DNA from 3 places in the Brevibacillus sp. DP1.3A genome. Region 2 is predicted to be linked to each of the others. Evidence: predicted binding sites of a transcription regulator. Region 2 holds the regulator's gene; each other region holds the start of a gene.
What was found. Region 2 encodes Rex, which represses fermentation and respiration genes when NADH is low (regulators of the CRP and FNR family bind a similar motif). Its sites were predicted from a motif close to TTGTGAAATATTTCACAA; they were not measured.
Positions count from the first base shown of each region.

Region 1: the regulator Rex is predicted to act here: its motif matches at 1,181-1,198, upstream of hcp (hydroxylamine reductase).
Region 3: the regulator Rex is predicted to act here: its motif matches at 3,516-3,533, upstream of HP399_RS07645 (cytochrome ubiquinol oxidase subunit I).

Region 1 covers NZ_CP085876.1:1,487,433-1,493,813, forward strand. The annotation lists gene hcp (hydroxylamine reductase) at 1-1,118, opposite strand, end outside; gene HP399_RS06930 (nitrate/nitrite transporter) at 1,264-2,763, shown strand; gene HP399_RS06935 (Crp/Fnr family transcriptional regulator) at 2,847-3,554, opposite strand; gene HP399_RS06940 (hypothetical protein) at 3,742-4,782, shown strand; gene HP399_RS06945 (molybdopterin oxidoreductase family protein) at 4,769-6,381, shown strand, end outside.
Region 2 covers NZ_CP085876.1:4,006,816-4,013,196, reverse strand. The annotation lists gene HP399_RS18120 (tetratricopeptide repeat protein) at 1-379, shown strand, start outside; gene dinG (ATP-dependent DNA helicase DinG) at 471-3,374, shown strand; gene HP399_RS18110 (ComEC/Rec2 family competence protein) at 3,416-4,321, shown strand; gene HP399_RS18105 (redox-sensing transcriptional repressor Rex) at 4,337-4,960, shown strand; gene HP399_RS18100 (amidohydrolase) at 4,977-6,281, shown strand; gene HP399_RS18095 (hypothetical protein) at 6,345-6,381, opposite strand, start outside.
Region 3 covers NZ_CP085876.1:1,635,020-1,641,400, reverse strand. The annotation lists gene cydD (thiol reductant ABC exporter subunit CydD) at 1-994, opposite strand, end outside; gene cydB (cytochrome d ubiquinol oxidase subunit II) at 994-2,007, opposite strand; gene HP399_RS07645 (cytochrome ubiquinol oxidase subunit I) at 1,997-3,412, opposite strand; gene HP399_RS07640 (hypothetical protein) at 3,925-4,674, opposite strand; gene HP399_RS07635 (sigma-70 family RNA polymerase sigma factor) at 4,664-5,248, opposite strand; gene HP399_RS07630 (pentapeptide repeat-containing protein) at 5,459-6,325, opposite strand.

The sequences.
Region 1 (6,381 bases), 2.5 Mb from region 2:
TTTTGTTCAAACCAGGAAAGAACGATACTTACCGGCAGCTCGTTCACTTCACACTCGAAGGCATCGGCTAATGCAGCCGCAATTGTAATGGTAGAAACCGAGTTATTGCACTGTCCCAAATCGATATACCTTGGGATGTTGGTACCTGGCACGATGCCGAAATCTACATCGTTAAAACGGAATTTTCCGCAGGAGGTAGTAAGAATGACTGCTTCTGGCGGTAAGGACGTAGCTAATTCACGGTAATACTCGCCTCCCTTGCCAGGAGCGTCACAACCAGCGATGACGAAGAAGCGTTTGATCTGTCCTTCCTTGACTGCCTGAATGATTTCAGGGGCGATGCCGAGGACCGTTTTGTGATGATATCCGGTCGTCAATGTCAGTTCCGATTCGATAGAAACCTCAGGAAGAGACAATGCTTTTTCAATGAGCGGCGCAAAATCGTTCTCTACAATTTTTGCCACATTTTCCAAACCGGTTATATCATACGAAAAGAAACGATCCGCGTAGCTGCCTCGAATAGGCATTACACAGTTTGTTGTAGCGAGTATGGCGCCGGGAAATTTCTCGAACAATTGACGCTGATCGTACCATGCTTTCCCGATGTTTCCTTTCAAATGAGGATATTTCTTCAGCGCGGGGTAGCCATGTGCAGGAAGCATTTCGGAATGCGTATACACATTGATTCCTTTGCCTTCTGTCTGTTTTAGCAGCTCTTCGAGAGCAAACAGATTGTGCCCCGTAACAACGATGCATTTTCCTTCGATTTTATTTTGCGAGACTGTGATTGGCTGCGGGACTCCGAAATGATCCGTATGAGCCCGATCCAAAAGCTCCATGACTTTTATGGCGGCTTTGCCTACTTTCATGGCCATTTGCAAATGTTCGTCTAAGTTAAAATTCACATTCGTCAATGTAAAATAGAGAGCTTCCTGTGTAATCCCATCCACTTCAGGATCGATATAGCCCAGTTGTCGAGCATGTGTGGCATAAGCTGCAATTCCTTTTAAAGCAAAAATAATTGTATCCTGAATACTCGCAAGATCTTCATTCTTTCCGCAAACGCCTATGACCTTACAACCACCTGATGGAGTCTGTTCACATTGATAACAAAACATGTATAATCCACTCCTTCGATTCAAGATTTCGCTTTGATTATAAGCGGATTGCCCGGAAGGAGCTGTGATTAAAATCACAACGAAACCAAACTTTGCCTCTTATCATAGTGGATGAAGAAGATTTCCCAAGTGAGGGGTGTTGTTTATGGTACGAAAATGGCAGTTGCCGTTACAGACGTTGAGTCTTACGGTCGGTTTCATGGTATGGGTCATTCTGTCATCGCTCATGCCTTTTATCAAAGAAACCGTACCTATGAGTGCAAGCGAAGTGGCGTGGGTGACAGCGATTCCAGTCTTGCTTGGATCGTTGCTGAGAATCCCCGTAGGATATTGGAGTAACCGATTTGGCGCGAGAATATTATTTAGCATAAGCTTTCTCTTGCTGCTAGCCCCTGTTTTTTATATTAGCCAGGCGACCACTTATACAGATTTGTTAATCGGCGGGCTATTTTTGGGGATAGGCGGAGCGGTGTTTTCCGTTGGTGTTACTTCTCTTCCTAAATACTATCCGAAAGAGAAGCATGGTTCTATAAACGGAATCTACGGTATGGGGAATATTGGTACAGCGATAACCACTTTTGCAGCACCAGTTCTGGCCAAATCATTGGGATGGGCCAATACCGTACAGATGTTTATGCTACTGCTTGCAGGATTCGCTGTGCTTACCTTCTTACTGGGGGATAAAAATGAACCTAAGGTAGTGACTCCTCTTGGTCAGCAGATCAAGAGTGTCTACAAAAACGAAAAGCTATGGTTAATCAGTTTGTTCTACTTTATTACGTTTGGTTGCTTCGTCGCTTTCACCGTGTATCTCCCGAATTTTTTAGTGAGCCATTTCCAACTGGATAAAGTAGATGCAGGTATGAGAACAGCAGGGTTCATTCTCTTGGCGACACTTGCGAGACCATTGGGAGGCTGGCTAGGAGATAGGTGGAATCCCTTCAAGGCACTGATGATTGTGTTTGCAGGGCTTGCCTTGTCTGGTATTGTCTTATCGTTTTCGCCATCGATTTTGATGTATACGGTAGGATGCTTGTTAGTAGCGGCATGTGCCGGTATCGGTAACGGTGCCGTGTTCAAATTAGTGCCGATGTATTTCTCGCGACAAGCGGGGATTGTGAATGGGATCGTATCTGCCATGGGGGGATTAGGAGGCTTTTTCCCGCCGTTGATCTTAACGCTGCTGTTTAATCTGACGGGGCATTACGCGATCGGTTTCATGGCGTTATCTCAGTTTGCACTGGCAAGCTTGGTCTTGGTGATGTGGATGTTTTATCAAGAGAAGCTGCAGCTCGCCGCTACCATTATGGAAAAGACGGGAGAGGCGATACTGATTACCGATACACGAGGAGTCATTAAAAGTGCGAACCACGCTTTTACGAAAGTGACCGGTTATGAGATGAATGAGGTGATTGGCAAGTCCCCTAATATTTTAAAATCAGGCAGGCAGAGTGCCGATTTCTATCAAAAGATGTGGGACTCGATTAAGAAGAATGGCTACTGGCAAGGAGAGATCTGGAATCGCCGGAAGAATGGAGATCAGTACCTCCAATGGTTAACGATCAGCGCGATTCTGGACGATGCAGGAGACGTCGAGTACTATGCTGGCATGTTCAGCGAGCTCGCGGAGCAAAGACATGGATAAAGAAGCTTGAACCACTTATGAAAAAAAGTCTTGGACGGACGAGTCCAGGACTTTTTTCGTGCAGGAAAGGATGTAGACGTTGCTCACATTTGGCAAATATCTGGAGGGCAGTCATCACAAAAAATCGCTTCTTTTAAATAGGCAAGGTCCTTAATCAAGATATGTCCCTGGGGAAGCAGATCGATGGTGTCCTGTTTTTTTAGATCGGAAAGCATCCGGTTGACACTTTCTCGTGTCAGACCAATGAATTGTGCCAAATCACGATTGGTAAGGGAAAGGTCGATGAGGATTCCATCGGGGTGTGGCTTGCCATACGTGTTACTCATGCGGATTAGCGTTGAATACAAGGCACCGATTTTGCCATTGAGTAGCAAATCACGAAATTTAGACTGCATCCGCCTGTTCATCAATCCCATCCAACGCAGGAAGTCTACGCAAAATTGACCGTTTTTGATGAGCATTTTTTCCAACTCTTGTCGCGGAATGATCCATATCTCACCCTCCATCAACATGGTGCCTGTGGAGGTGTACGTCAATTCCTGTTCGAAGAGCCCGGAGACGCCGACTAGCTCTCCTGCACCAAATACTTGCAGTGTCAGTTCTTTTCCATCGTTGGTGTTTTTAGTGAGCTTAATTTGGCCTGACGAAATTAAGAATAGCTGATCAGCTCTTTCACCATCCAAAAACAGAACGGCTCCGGGAACGAATTTTTTCCTAACAGAAAACGTTTCAAGGCTATTCACAAAATCGGAAGAAATCTGCTGTACAAATGTTGTGCCATTTCCGGTCATGTGGGTCCTCCCTACAACAAGGATACAAAGGTAACTCATTATATCATCCGAAATCGATGGTTTGGGAAGAGAAAATCGTCCTAGATTGTGGCAGTGGTGTGAGGTAAATCACAACCTGGGTTACGAGCCATTGCTACAATGGACTCGAGCGAAAGGAAAAAATGAGCAGCAGCAGGGAGGGTGTTGTATGAACTATATATTTGCTTCCAAGGTGGCGAAGCGTGCTTTTATCATCATTGCTTGCTTGTTCGTCCTAAGTTACGTGGGAACACGTTTTTTCACGCATATTGATTTGGCGCTTTACGGCTATATGGTGGGGACTCTTGTCTTTATTGGAGGTTTCCTTTACCGATTTTCTGCGTGGGCAGATCGCCCGCCAACAAATGTCATTTTGAAAAAGGGGCTACGACTTCTCTTTCGTAAAAGCACGGCGAATACAACGGTGGATCATCTGGCCATCTATCGCTTTATTTGGAATCGGGGATGGTATCGCTGGACACAGCACATTTTGCTGGGATGGGGATGCATCTTGGCCGCGTTTGTCACCTTTCCGTTAGTTTTTGGCTGGATGTATTTCACGATGACGGACAATGGTTTCTATCAGGTCGTGTTCATGGGTGTGGATGTTCTGACCGTACAAGCGGATGGCTGGGTTGCCTTTCTCTTTTACAACGCGTTGAACATTACTGCTTTTATGGTCATCGGCGGAGCAGTCATGGCATTGTATCGCAGATTCAAGAACATGCAGGCACGGGCTGAACAATCCTTTGTCTACGACTTTTTGCCTTTATACCTGCTACTGTTTATCAGCGTGACAGGCTTGATGTTAACCGCAAGCAACATGTTCTTAGGGGGCTTTGGGCACCCGGTCATATCAGTCACTCATCAATTTGCAGTGATTGTGACATTGATTTATCTGCCATTCGGAAAACTGGCTCACATACCGTTCCGTCCCATGAGTGTGTTTGCACGTAATTATCGCGAACACTACGGCGAGCAGGAAATGAAAAAGTGCAAAGTGTGCAGCAATGAGTTTGTTTCTGTGGAACAGTCGGCAGATGTAATCAACGTGCTGGGGAAAAACGAAATGGCTTTTCAAATGGAAGAAGGATTCCACTTGGCTGAACTTTGCTTGCCGTGCCGCAGAAAATACCGGATGTTCCGTTTCACAGGAGTTCCTACGCACGAGATCAATGCCAGGGAGGCAAATCAACATGCCAAAGGATAAATTTTTTAAAGTAATTGAAAACAAGATACATCCGAACGAGAAATTGGTCAGCACGCACTGCTGCTACTGCGGTATGCAATGCGGGATGAATCTGCGTGTAGATACAACGACGAACAAGATTATCGGAGTAGAGCCACGGTACGATTTCCCTGTCAATCTGGGCAAGATGTGTCCAAAAGGCGTGACGGCTTATCAGCAGGTGAACCATCCGGATCGGATACAGCGGCCGTTGATTCGAACGGATGCATCATTAAAAGGCACGGCGGAAGGATTTCGGGAAGCGTCATGGGAGGAAGCACTTGACTTGATCATTTCCAAGTTCAAGGAATTGCAACACAACTATGGCAAAGATACCTTGTCTGTTTACTCTGGCGTTTCCATGACGAACGAAAAATGCTATCTCACGGGTAAGTTTGCGCGGGTCGCCTTGCAAACCCGCTATATCGACTACAATGGTCGCTTCTGCATGTCCTCCGCTGCGGCAGGATTGAATCGAAGCTTGGGGATTGATCGCGGTTCTACCATTCCCTGGACGGATATTCATCAAACAGACTGCTTGTTTTTGGCCGGTTCAAACGCGGCAGAGTGTCATCCAACCAGCATGTTTCGTATTTGGGAAGTGCAAAATCGAGGTGGTTATCTGATTGTAGCCGATCCAAGGGAAACACCTTTGGCGCGTCGAGCTGATATCCACCTGGATCTGCGGCCCGGTACAGATTTGGCACTGGCAAACGGAATCGTTCATCTCCTGATCAAGAACGGACATATTGATGAAGACTTTATTCGAAATCATACGAATGGTTTTGAAGAAACAAAAGAAGTGGTCGCTACCTTCACACCGGAGTATGTCAGCGAAATAACAGGGGTTTCGGTGGAGAAGATTGTGCGGGCTGCCGACATTTTCGGGAGGGCACCCGATGCGATTGTCATGTTTTGCCGTGGTGTGGAACAACAGGCGAAAGGGACGGACAACGTATCGGCCTATACCAACATGTCGCTCGTCACAGGCAAGATTGGCCGTCCAAAATCAGGTGTTGCAACCCTTACTGGTCAAGGAAACGGTCAAGGGGGGCGGGAACACGGGCAAAAAGCCGATCAATTGCCTGGCTACCGCAAGCTCGACAATCCTGAACATGTGCGTGAAATAGCATGTGCCTGGGGCATCCCCGCGGAAGAGATGCCGCAGAAAGGTGTCTCTGCCTATGAGATGTTCCAGTTGATGAAGGATAAAACAATCCGTAGCTTATACTTACTCTGCTCCAATCCGGTTGTAAGTGCGCCAAATCTAAACCATGTTCGGGAGTCCCTAAAAAGTCTGGATTTTATGGTTTGCTGCGACTTTTACTTGTCCGAATCAGCTGAATACGCCGATGTCGTTCTTCCCGTTACGACTTGGGCAGAGGACGATGGAACGACTACAAACCTCGAAGGTCGTATCATTCGTCACCGTCAGGCACAGGACTGGTTCGAAGAATCCAAGCCTGACTGGTGGATTCAGGTAGAAATCGCCAAAAGAATGGGGCGCGGACAATTCTTTGCTCACTTGAAGTCTCCTCAGGATATTTTCAATGAAATACGTCAGGTCTCCAAAGGCGGAAT
Region 2 (6,381 bases):
TAGTTATGGATGGATGTTGTTGTTTGACGGAAGGGTGGAAGAAGCAATTAAAGCGTTTCGGATCATGCTGGAGAAAAACCGAGACAATCGCCTCGGCCAATCCGGGATGATTTCCGCATACGAAAAGCTAGGGGATACACAAGAGGCAAAACGGTTGGCAAAGTATTTCCTGGAAGACGCTGAGCCATATGTACGTTCGTTAGGGTATTTTCATCTGGGAAGAATCGCAGTTGTGGAAGAAAATTGGCGCCTAGCTGAACAATATTTTCAACGGGCATTGCCATTCGCAGAACAGTTATGGGAAATCCCCATCTATCTGCAATTGTGTGCAAGCAAGCTCGGTCAATCAGAAATGCAAACCGAGCTCGTACAGCCTTAAATGTACAGGAGAGCAGGAATATTTCCCATCGTTGCCGAATGTGAATGGGTGCGGATTGAATGTTTCCGCCCAGGTTACGAGGTGACAACGTTTGAATCGATTACTAGTTGTAGATTTTGAGACGACGGGAAGCCATCCACGCCAAGGTGACAGCATCATTCAGATTGGTGCCGTCGCGATCGATGACGGGCAGATTACCGAGAGTTTTTCCACCCTGATTCATCCGGGCCAGGATATTCCCCCGTTTATTACCCAATTAACAGGGATTACCAATGAAATGGTTGCAGATGCTCCTTCCTTGGAAGAAGTGTTCCCAGATTTCTTGCGTTTATTGGACGGACGAGCTTTTGTTGCACATAATGCAAGCTTTGATCTCCAATTTTTACAAGAAGCCCTGCTGAGCCAGGGCTATTATGCGTTTGACGGCTACGTGCTTGATACAGTGGAGCTATCCCGCGTTCTTTTGCCGATGCAAAATAGCTACAGGCTCGGAGAACTGGCGTCTGAGCTGGAAATCGAACACGATAATCCCCATCAAGCAGATAGCGATGCCCTTGCAACAGCGCAGCTGTTTCTCCACTTGCTGGATATTTTAAAGAGACTGCCGCTCGTGACGATTCAGCGCCTGCAGATGCTCGTCTCTTCGTTTCGCTCTGATATCGAGGTTCTTTTACGTCAGATCGAGATGGAAAAGCTCATAGAGCTGCCAGAGCTGGATGGAACGCCAACCGAAACGGATTCCTCAGACATGTGGGATGTTTATCGCCAGCTGGCCCTTCGGAAGCGAGAAGAAAAATTAACAGCTTCCCTAAAACGTTCCCATGTCGATGCGACAGTGACCAAAGCGTTTGCTGACCAGCTCGAGGATGTTTTGGGCGAAAACGGGCACATGCAGGCGAAAATGTCGGGGTATCAACGCCGGGATGCTCAGGAAGCGATGATGCATGCGGTCTATGAGGCAATGGAGGATGGTGCCCATTTATTGGTAGAGGCAGGGACAGGTACGGGAAAATCATTAGCCTATCTCTTGCCGGGGATCATTTGGGCTCATCATAATCAGCAGCAACTGATGGTCAGTACCAACACCATTCAATTGCAGGAACAGCTATTCCATAAGGAAATCGCTACCTTGCAGGAGTCTCTGCCGTTCTCCTTTACAGCTTCGACGCTAAAAGGCAGAGGAAACTACTTGTGCTTGCGAAAATTTGAACAAGCCGTGGACGAGCCTGTAGAAGGAAGCAGCCAAGAAATGCGCTTGGTCAAAGGACAGATGCTGACGTGGCTCACGCAAACCGTAACCGGTGACGTGGAAGAACTGAGCATGCCTCCGAGTGGCCAACTGCTGTGGCAACAGGTAAAAAGTGATACGAGCTCTTGTTTGAATCGGGCTTGTCCCTGGTTTAGTCGCTGTTACTATTTTCAGGCGAAGGAACGGGCTCGCGATGTCGATGTACTCATCGTCAATCACGCCCTTTTCATCAGCGACTTGCAAGCGGAAAACAGAATCCTCCCTCCGTATGAAGTTGCCATCGTCGATGAGGCCCATCATTTGGAGGATGCCGCGACACAGCATTTAGGCAAGCAGTTTTCAACCACGCAGCTTCTTTTCTTGTTAGATCGTGCATCGGTTGAAGAGAGTGGGGCAATTGCCCGATTCGCAGAAGAGCTGCAAAGCTGGATGCCTGCGGTACAAGAAGATGTCGCGATAAAACTTCTGGAGCTGAGAAAACAGTCCGCTGCCGTACGTGAGAAAGCGCAGCAATGGACACAGCTCTTGTATGTATGGGCATCTGATCGTGCGGAGGAGACGACGGACGCTGGACGTGAGACAGTACGTTATCGGATCGAATCGTTTGTAGGCAAACACGAGAAGATACGTAAAGTAACCAAAAAGCTGATTGAAGGGATGACCGCATACGCAGCGGGCATCGAGCAGCTTTTGCGAACGACTCCGCAAGAGGAAAAGCCTCCTTTTGCCGTACGCAGTCTACTGACAGATTTATTCGGTCTCATCAAAGACTGGCAAAATGTCGTGGAGCTGCTTCACTTCTTTTTGCTTGAGCAGGATGCGGAGTATGTATATTGGATGGAAGTAGAGTCCCGTACAGCTCGCAAGCAGGTTCATTTGTCAGCAGCACTCTTGAAGGTTGCCGACTCACTAGCAGAACCGCTTTTCGCGCAGAAGCGGAGTCTGATCTTGACATCCGCCACTCTGACGGTCAAAAACAGCTTCTCCTACATCAAGAGCCAGTTTGGTCTCGACCAACTGCCTGAGGAGCGCGTGCGTACCTTGTCATTGCCATCGCCGTTTCATTATGAAGAGCAGGGATTACTGTTGATTCCATCTGATTTCCCCGCACCAGGCAAAGAGAGTGACCACACGTATTTGGAGGCGGTCATTCAAGGGTGCGTGGATGTCGTACTGGCTTCGAAAGGAAGGACGCTGATCCTGTTTACCTCCCACTCGATGCTTCGACTTGTTTACCAAGCAATGAAGGAACGCCTTGCGGAGGCCCCAGAACCGTATACGTTATTCGGTCACGGGATTGATAGCAACAATCGGAGCAAGCTGGTGCGTCTGTTCCGAAGCATGGAGAGAAGTGTCCTGCTTGGGACGAGTAGCTTTTGGGAAGGTGTCGATATCCAGGGAGAATGGTTGAGCAGTTTAGTCATTGTTCGCCTCCCATTTGCTCCGCCAAATCATCCTGTCTATCAAGGAAGGGCAGAGCTTTTGAAGGCAGAAGGAAAAAACGCTTTTATGTCCTTGTCTCTTCCACAAGCTGTTCTGCAATTTAAACAAGGGGTGGGTCGATTGATTCGCCACCACTTGGATCGCGGGGTCGTGATCGTTCTTGACACGCGTGTGGTTGAGTCGAGATATGGACGCTCATTCCTACAATCTTTACCGCCATTTCAGATCGAAAGCAGTGCATGGCCAACACTGCGAGAGCGTATAGAGCCATTCCTTAGTATGCAATCCCTGTCAGATTCATAAAATGAAGCAATAGTCTCATAGGGATTAAGGTGATAAAATAAATGTTATGGAAAAAAGAGTGGCGTTGGTGGATTGTAGTTCTTAGTGCGATTTTCCTTTGCGCATGCTCGATTGATAGCCATTTGTATTTGCAAGAAGCAGCAGTGAAGATAGATGACCCATTTGAAACAGAGACAGAACAGGAATTTTCGGGTCTCATTATCACCTACTTGGCACTTCCACATGGTGAGAGTACGCTTTTGAGAATGCCAGGCGGCAAAACGATGCTGGTTGATACGGGTAAGGCAGAAGATTGGCCCGTTCTCTCGGCGCGCTTGGCAGAGCTCAAGATCACACGGCTCGACTATGTAGTGTTGACGAACGACCAGCCTGAGCATATGGGAGGCTACGTTTCATTGAGCCAGCAAGTGCTTATAGATGCCGTCATTTTGCCCAAGCTGATCGCATCATCGATTCGCCATGTCGTGCTGCTTCGCTCCAACCAAAAGCAGATGGAAGCAGAGCAAGGACAAGTACTCACTCTTGACCAAGAAATCTCGATGGAAGTTTTGCTCCCGGATGAACCGTTATTTTTATCGCCCCAGAACAATTCTCTCGTTTTTCGATTGACGCACGGACAATTGCGATTTTTATTTATGAGCGCCGTGAATGAAAAAGCAGAAGAGCGACTGTTGGAACGGCAAAAGGATAGACTGAAGGCGGAAGTGCTAAAGGTTGCCGGTCAGGGGAGCAATCAAGGCTCTTCGCAACCATTTCTGACGCAAGTCGATCCTCAGGTCGCCATTATTCAGACAGGCCGATCGCGGGATCAAATGAAAGACGGTCAGACGGAAGTCATGGAGCGCCTGGGTGAGTCATGGGCCGAGACATACGTTACCAGCCACGACGGTTCCATTACCATTTTATCGAATGGAAAAGAATATCGGATTTTGAAGCAAAAGAATTAGGGGGGAAGACCGAACGTGGCAAAACACGAAAAGATTTCAGAAGCGGTCGTCCGTCGTTTGCCGATTTATCTGCGTTACCTCAGTTATTTGCAGCAAGTTGAGGTGACCACCGTTTCCTCCCAACAGATGGGCAAGAATCTAGATGTGAATCCTGCCCAAATCAGAAAAGATCTTGCAGCTTTTGGTGATTTTGGAAAAAAGGGAATCGGCTATGATGTCGATTATCTGGTAGAAAAAATCCGTGAAATTCTGAAGCTAACGGATGAAATCCGTGTCGCTTTGGTCGGAGCTGGGCATTTGGGCCATGCCATTAGTAACTACAACGCTTATTTGAAAGATAACATGCGGATTGCGGCCATCTTTGACAGTAATCCAGAGAAGCAGGGTAAAAAAGTCGCAGGTATACCGATCCAGCCTTTAGTAGAGCTGGAAGAAACGATCGTAAACAAGCAAATCAAGCTAGCGATTATTACGGTACCGGCACCTGCAGCGCAATCCGTATGTGATCAGTTGACTCAAGCGGGTATCAGGGGGATCTTGAATTTTGCCCCTACGACGATTCGCGCAGGAAAAGATGTTCGCATTCACTATGCGGATGTGACGTCCAACCTGCAAAGCTTGGCCTACTATTTGACGTAAGAATGGAGTGTATACTATGAAAAAGACGATCCTCATTCACGCAACAGTCATTACCGTTAACGATACGAATGAAGTCATTTACGATGGTGCCGTAGCATTCGAAGGCAACAAGATTACGTATGTGGGCCCAACTCCTGAAGACCTGTCGGAAGCGGGATACGATGAAGTCATCGATCAAAAAGGTGATTACATACTGCCTGGCTTAATCAACACGCATGGACATGCTGGTATGTCCCTGCTACGCGGTTATGCAGATGATTTGCCGTTGCAACAATGGCTTGAAGACAAAATGTGGCCATTGGAGGCGCAATTCACGGGCGACACAGTAAAATGGGGTACCCAATTGTCGCTTATCGAGATGATTCGTACCGGAACCACCACGTTTGTGGATATGTATGATCATATGGACGTCGTAGCGAAGGAAGTCGATGCAGCTGGAATGCGTGCTCGCCTTTGCCGCGGTATGATCGGTCTGTGCTCCGAAGAAGAACGTCAAACAAAGCTGAAAGACGCGACTCTATTTGCAAAAGAATGGCATAATCAGGCGGACGGGCGTATTACCGTCATGATGGCACCGCACGCGCCGTACACGTGCTCACCAGAATTTATTACCCAAATTATCGAAAAAGCCGATGAGCTTTCCTTGCCGCTTCATATCCATATGTCTGAAACTGCTTGGGAAGTCGGTCAAAACGAGAAGGACTACGGGCTGCGCCCAGTTGCTCATTTGGAAAAGCTGGGAATGTTCAATCGCCCAACACTCGTTGCGCACGCTGTTCACCTAACGGATGAAGAAATCGACATTTTGGCAAAATACAACGTGAGAGTTTCTCATAACGTAGTGAGCAACCTGAAGCTGGCAAGCGGTGTTGCGCCTGTTCCGAAAATGTTGGCAAAAGGTGTAAGCGTGTCACTGGGTACCGACAGCTCGGCAAGCAACAACAATTTGAATTTGTTTGAGGAATTGAAACTCGCTGCGATCCTGCACAAAGGTGTGAACAACGATCCAGTAGCCGTACCAGCAGAGGAAGCACTTCGCATGGCTACTCGTTATGGCGCAGAAGGGGTATTCCAAGAGGAAACGCTCGGAAGCATTGAAGTAGGCAAGCAAGCTGACTTGATCGTACTGGATAGCCACCAAGCCCATTTCCACCCGGCACACCAACCGATTTCACACGTGGTGTACGCAGCAAATGGACGCGATGTGAAAGATACGATTGTAGCGGGTAAATTCTTGATGCGTAATCATAAGCTGTTGACCATCGATGAGGAGCGCGCGATTTACGAAGCAAACCGCGTATTCCAAACGTTAAAACGGTAAAAGGCTCCTGTCAGGTGGGGGACAGGAGTAAGGCAGTGCAGGTGTAGGTAGGGGAATTGGATACTACGACGTTCCGTTGTTCGTTTTCGCCACAGCTTTT
Region 3 (6,381 bases), 2.4 Mb from region 2:
TCAGAGACCTCTGGCTATCTGTTGCTTGTGGTTCTGCCTTATGTTCATCCGGAGCGCCACTATCGATAATCGTACGAATAGTCCCCAACGCTTCCTTACCATCCAATGAGGCGTGGTAGTCCGATCCCAGCATCCGTACTGGCAAAAAGTATTCTGGTGCAAGAATCAGGATGACCAATGCCGTTTCAAACCCAAAGTTTCCTTCAATCAGCCGCAACCCAAGACCAACCGCCACAAACGCAACCGACAGCATGCTGAAGAAGTCGAGTGCCAAAGAAGACAAGAAGGCCACGCGCAAAGTGCGCATCGTAGCAGATCGATATTGATCGCTCACTCTACCGACGGTCTCCCCATGGTCTTTGCTACGTCCCAAAAACCGGAGGGTCGCAAGCCCGCGAAGCGAATCGGTGAAATGATGGGATAGCATTCGATACGAGCGCCATTGTTTGTCTGCTTGTTTACGCGCCGCCAGACCGAGTACGATAAAAAAACCAATGAGGACAGGCATCGTTACCGTCAGGATCAGTCCAGAAATCACATCTTGCATGTAGACAAATGCCAGAAGCGGAAACGTAACAAAAACCATATCCAGCGTACGCGGAACAGACAACTCCAGGTAGGTACGTACACGATCTACACCTTCCAGGACAAGCGTAACAAGCTTTCCGCTTCCTTCACTGGCGGCAAAACGTGGACCACGCTCGAACAATCGGGATAGAACTCGCTCTTGCAAAGACTCACTAGAGGCTTCAGCAAAACGACCAGCGACTTTCTTTTGCAGCCAAACGATGCTATGACGAGCGGCTATCATGACCAAAAACAGTGCAAGCGGCTGATACGCCATCTGAAGCGCTTGACCTTCAAACAAGATCGCGATCGACTTCGCCAAAAGCAGTGCCTGACCGATAATCGCCGCACTTTGTAGGAGGGAAAGACCGGCTAGCAGCAGCATAACCGGTCGGATTCCTTGTAAGCGGAACAATTCCTTGTCCATTAGTACTCCAAATGATCCTTTTCAGTGACTCGCTTGTGGAAAACGAAGTAGCTCCAAGCCTGATAGGCTAGTACAAACGGTAAAAGCACTGCTGCAACAATGGTCATTGCTTTTAACGTGTATGGACTCGAAGCTGCATTATAAAGGGTCAAATCAAACGCGCTATCAATCGTGCTGACCATCACCCGTGGGAACAAACCGATAAACATCGAGACGAACGTCAACAGGATCATCGCACCTGTCATCCCGAAAGCCCATCCTTCCCTACCTTGTCTCAAGAAGTGACGAGCCAGTACAAAAGCCACAACACCTAAGAGTACGGCTGCTGTCAACAAAACACCCTGACGCTCAAACAGATCGGTTACCATGAATGTCCACCCTACAAGCACCGCCATGAGAACCGCTTGCATCGGCAACAGCTTTGCCGCCAGTACACGTGATTTTTCACGTAGCTCGCCTACAGTGCGCAATGATATGAAGTTCAGACCGTGCAGCAAGCATAGTCCTGTAACTGTCACTCCTGCCCACAAAGAGTAACCATTCACAATGTCAGAGAAGCCAGCAGTCATTTCCATATTCTGATCAATCGGCACACCCTTCACCAGACTGGCAAACACCATTCCGAACAACATCGGCGGTGCAAAGCTTCCAATCAGAATGGCTGCGTCCCACGTCTTTTTCCAAGCCTCGCCTTTCCCTTTGCCTCTAAATTCAAATGCTACCCCGCGTCCAATCAACGCAAGCAGAATCAGCGTAAGCACGAGATAATACCCGCTAAACATCGTGGAATACCACTCCGGAAACGCTGCAAACATCGCACCAGCGGCTGTAATCAGCCACACTTCATTGGCATCCCAGAACGGGCCAATCGTATTGATCAGAACCCGGGTTTGCAAATCATTTCGTGATAGCAGGCGCGTCGCCATGCCGACACCAAAGTCGAAGCCTTCGAGAAAGAAAAATCCGGTAAACAGAACGGCAATGAGTAGGAACCACAGTTCATTAAGCTCCATAACGTTCACTCCTTACACGGTCAAATGGATCCTGAAGCTGTAAATCCTCTACTTCCTCATGACTATCCATATCCGGTCCTTTTTTGGCCACACGAGCAAATAGATAAGCCAAGAGACATAGCAGGATGAGATAAATCGTCGTGAAGGCGATGAGAGAGAACCATACCTCTCCTGTGCTAATGCTTGGCGAAACCGAATCTTCAACACGCAGTAGCCCGAATACCGTCCACGGCTGACGACCTACCTCCGTCATGATCCACCCTGCTGAGTTTGCGATGAATGGCAACGAAATACCCGCAACCATCAACTGCATAAATCGCTTGTTTGGCTGTTCCAGCTTTTTGCGTAAAGCGAGGTATGCCCCGTACAAAGCCAGCAAAATCATTGCACTACCGCCCGCTACCATGATGCGGAAGCTCCAGAAGGTCGTCCGAACTGGTGGAATGTAGTTTCCAGGACCGTAGGTTTTCTCATACTCTGCCTGCAATTCCAACATGCCTGGTACAGAACCTGAAAGCGAGTTGTACGTCAGAACGCTAAGCAAGTAAGGAATCTTTATTTCAAAGCCGTTTTCTTGTTTTTCTGGATCAATCGTTGCAAAAACTGTCCAAGGAGCTGGGTCTGAGCTTGTTTCCCAGAGACCTTCACTCGCTGCCATTTTCATCGGTTGGGTAGCAACCAAATACTGTGCCTGACCATGACCGAATTGAGCAATAGCAAGCGAGGAAATCAATGCTACCACGATCGCAATTTTGAAAGATTGTACAAAGAATGTAACGTCTTGTTTTTTCAACAGTTTCCAAGCACTGATACCTGCTACCAAGAAGGCACCTGTCGCAAATGCCGCAAATACAGTATGCGGGAATTCATATAGTAATTGTCCATTGGTAAGGAGAGCAAAGAAATCGACCATCTCTGCACGTCCGTTATTGATAGCGAAGCCGACTGGCTGCTGCATGAACGAGTTGGCTGCCAAAATCCAAAGAGCCGAAAGAATCGTTCCGATGGATACGAGCCAAATACATGCGAGATGCACACCTTTGGACAAACGATCCCAACCAAACACCCAAAGTCCAATAAAAGTCGATTCGAGGAAGAATGCTAATAGGGCCTCAATCGCTAGCGGTGTCCCAAATACATCACCGACGAATCGTGAGAAATCAGACCAGTTCATCCCAAATTGGAACTCCTGCATAATCCCTGTCACGATCCCGACAGCAAAATTTATGAGCAAAAAGGTTCCCCAAAACTTGGCTATTTTTTTGTACAAGTCATTCTTTTTTACCACATACATCGTTTCCATAATGGCTACTAATAATGACAGCCCGATGGAAATCGGCACAAAAACAAAGTGAAAGATAGTTGTTATCGCAAATTGAAGTCGTCCCAAATCCACTATATCCATGTACAAGATCCCTTTCTATTCGCGCTTTGGCCTTTATGTACCGGAATTATACCAGTGGGGAAACCAGCATTTATGGCGACTTTGTGAAAAAAATCACAAATATATGTGAAAAAATTCACAATTGATTCTCTCTCTTGTAACCCCCTTTTCGCATTCATCTTCGTGAGAGAGTTCTTTGTTTTGTTTTACCCTGTATATTTCCGGTCATGTATAATTGTAGCAGGACTTTTGACCCTAGAGGGTGTCCGATTCGTTACATGATTTTTAACACTCTGTGACTGTTTAGGATTATCCTATCATTTGGGGTAGACTTATGCTTCTTTACTTATTTCACTTAAAATGTAATCTATTCATTCATATTGAAATTCATAGACGATTATGGCCGTAAAAAAAATGGACCCTTTTACGGGCCCATCTTTCCCCTATTCAGTCAACAAAGCCCCAGGCGATCACCGACCTCGAAAAGCAATCGAAGTCGGTCCTGCCTGGGTACGTGGTGAAGTAACAACCGCTTATTTTTTGGCGGATTTCGTTGACAAGGAATCGATGATGTTGCCGATAGTCGCAGCATCAAAGCTCTTCTCTGCCATCTGGTACAACTCGTACGTGAATCCTTCATGCTCCCAAATCACGATTCCGTTGGCGAAATGTACCTTTTTCCCGCCAATGGTTTCGATCTTGACACCCTCTGTCGTGCTGATGCCGTTTTCGCCACCGTTTGAAATCAACAAGGAAATAAACTCTTTCTCTTTTTTATACTGAACTTCTACCATACGCTCGCCTTGAACGACCGTGTTTACATAGGAATAATGCTCTGACAACCATGTCGGTGCGGGAAAATCCATTTTGCTAGCTGCGCGTGCTTCTTCCACTGTCATCTGAGGAGGGGCCTTGCGTTCTATAGGTATCTCGATTTCTTGGGTATTGGACTGTGTAGCAGGCAGTTCTTTATCATATTGGGTAATTTCCATGTTCCCGACCTGAAAGCGTGCCAAGATCGTCTGAAGCATTCCTTGGGCAAACGACGTAGTCGAGAATGCACCTAAAAGGCAAACAACAGCAACAGCACTAACTGTGGCAGCTTTCCATTTATTCATTTTCATATAAATCCCGTCCTTTTCATGTAGTTGTATGTTTCCTGATTCCAATTTGAATTTCAGCCGATTGTATATGTTGACTTTTGGAGTGGCGTCATCTAATTCCAGATCAGTAAGCAAGTCGGTGAGTTCACGAAAATCGTCTAGATCATGCTTACTCTTCATAACGGAAGCCTCCTTTTTGCAATTCCATCTGCAGCTTTTTCAAGCATCTGTAGAGCACGACGCCAATATTTGAACCACTGACACCAAGAAGTTCTGCGATTTCTGCGTTTTTAAGACCAGCCGCATATTTCATGGCGATGATATTGCGTTCCTTGTCACTCAGCTTCGCCAGTGCTTGAAATAAGGCTTGATGATTGTCGTCGCGGATCACGATATCCTCCGGTGACGACTTCGGCAAGACCAGATTCAGAATCGAATCCAATGAAAAGCTGATTCTTTTTTTCTGTGAGCGGAAGTAATCTGCCACTGCGTTTCGGGCGATCGCAAACAGCCAGACTTCAAAGTTTGATTTATCCGGTGAAAAGCTGCTATATTTTGAAATCACCATTTCAAACACATGGCTACATATTTCTTCTGCTGCGTAGTGATTGTTGATCCGATAGCAAATATATTTATAGACGCGCTTATAGTACGCACCATAAATTTCGGCAAACGTTTCGGTCGACATGTTTTCTGCGTGTCTAGCGTTTTCTTCGTTTTGGCAGATGCCTGTGTTTACTTGGGCAATCTCCAACTACTTCCCCTCCCTTCTTGTTATCATGAACAAATTGCGCAATTTGTCTGGTTTGTGGGCCTCACGATAGTTAATACGGAAAAAGTAGAATTGTATTAACAACCATTTTTAAAGAACATGTGGCGCGTAAAAATGCAGCTGGTCTTGGAGGTAAACAAATGACTGAAAAAAAGCAGGCTGTCAACGAATGACATCCTGCTTCTGGTTCATTTATTTAGCCCAGTGCAGTGGACGCGTGAACGAAGGTGGTAGCTTGGTGGTTGCATCGCCCTTCGCCGCGTTGAGCTGAACCTGCGTGAGAAACAACGTCTCCGTCAAATTCGCTCCGCTCACATCTGTATCGCGAAAATCTGCACCAATGAGGTCAGCTCCCCGCAAATCTGCTCCTCTCAAATCAGCAGCAATCAAATAAGCTCCGCGCAATTGAGCTCCTCGTAAATCAGCACCTTTGAGCTTGGCACCGATGAGATCAGCGCCTCGTCCATAGGCTTTTCCTTGCTTGCCCCCTTTGTACTTGGCAACCGCGTCCTTACGTACCCATTCACTTGTCTGCAACAATAGCTCGTTCACTTTTGCTCGATGAAGAGTGATGTCCAGCTTCAGGATATCCTCAGGACTGTGAACCGTCAGGCGCTGTGTCTCCTCCAACGCTTCCTTCAATGCAGGATGGAGGGACTGGGCAGCTTGCTTGGTTAACGCCTCCGTTATATACCAGAGCAGCTCATGAAGCTGCCACATGATCGGAAATACTTCGTACATTTGCTTCGCTGTTCCAGGTACTGCACGCCAATCTTGGCCGCCATAAGTGACTTGAGACACCTTTTGACCAGCTCCAAAACAATCGTAGACAGTACAACCGCGAAAGCCTATCCCTCTCAGCTTTGTGTGAACACCACACCGGAAGTCTGCCTGTAAATTACTACAGGACTTGCCTGCGTCTTTATTGATGGCAAAGTCAGAGGAAGCAGCAAAAGGCAATGCCACACAGCACAAGCCAAAGCAGCTTTCACAGTCACCTTGAAGATGACGGCGACTTTTATCGTCAGTTGATTGTATGTGTTCTTGATGTGTAGCCATAAATGATCCTCCTGGAAAAAAACACGATTCTCTCGCGTGTGGCGAAAAGAATCGTG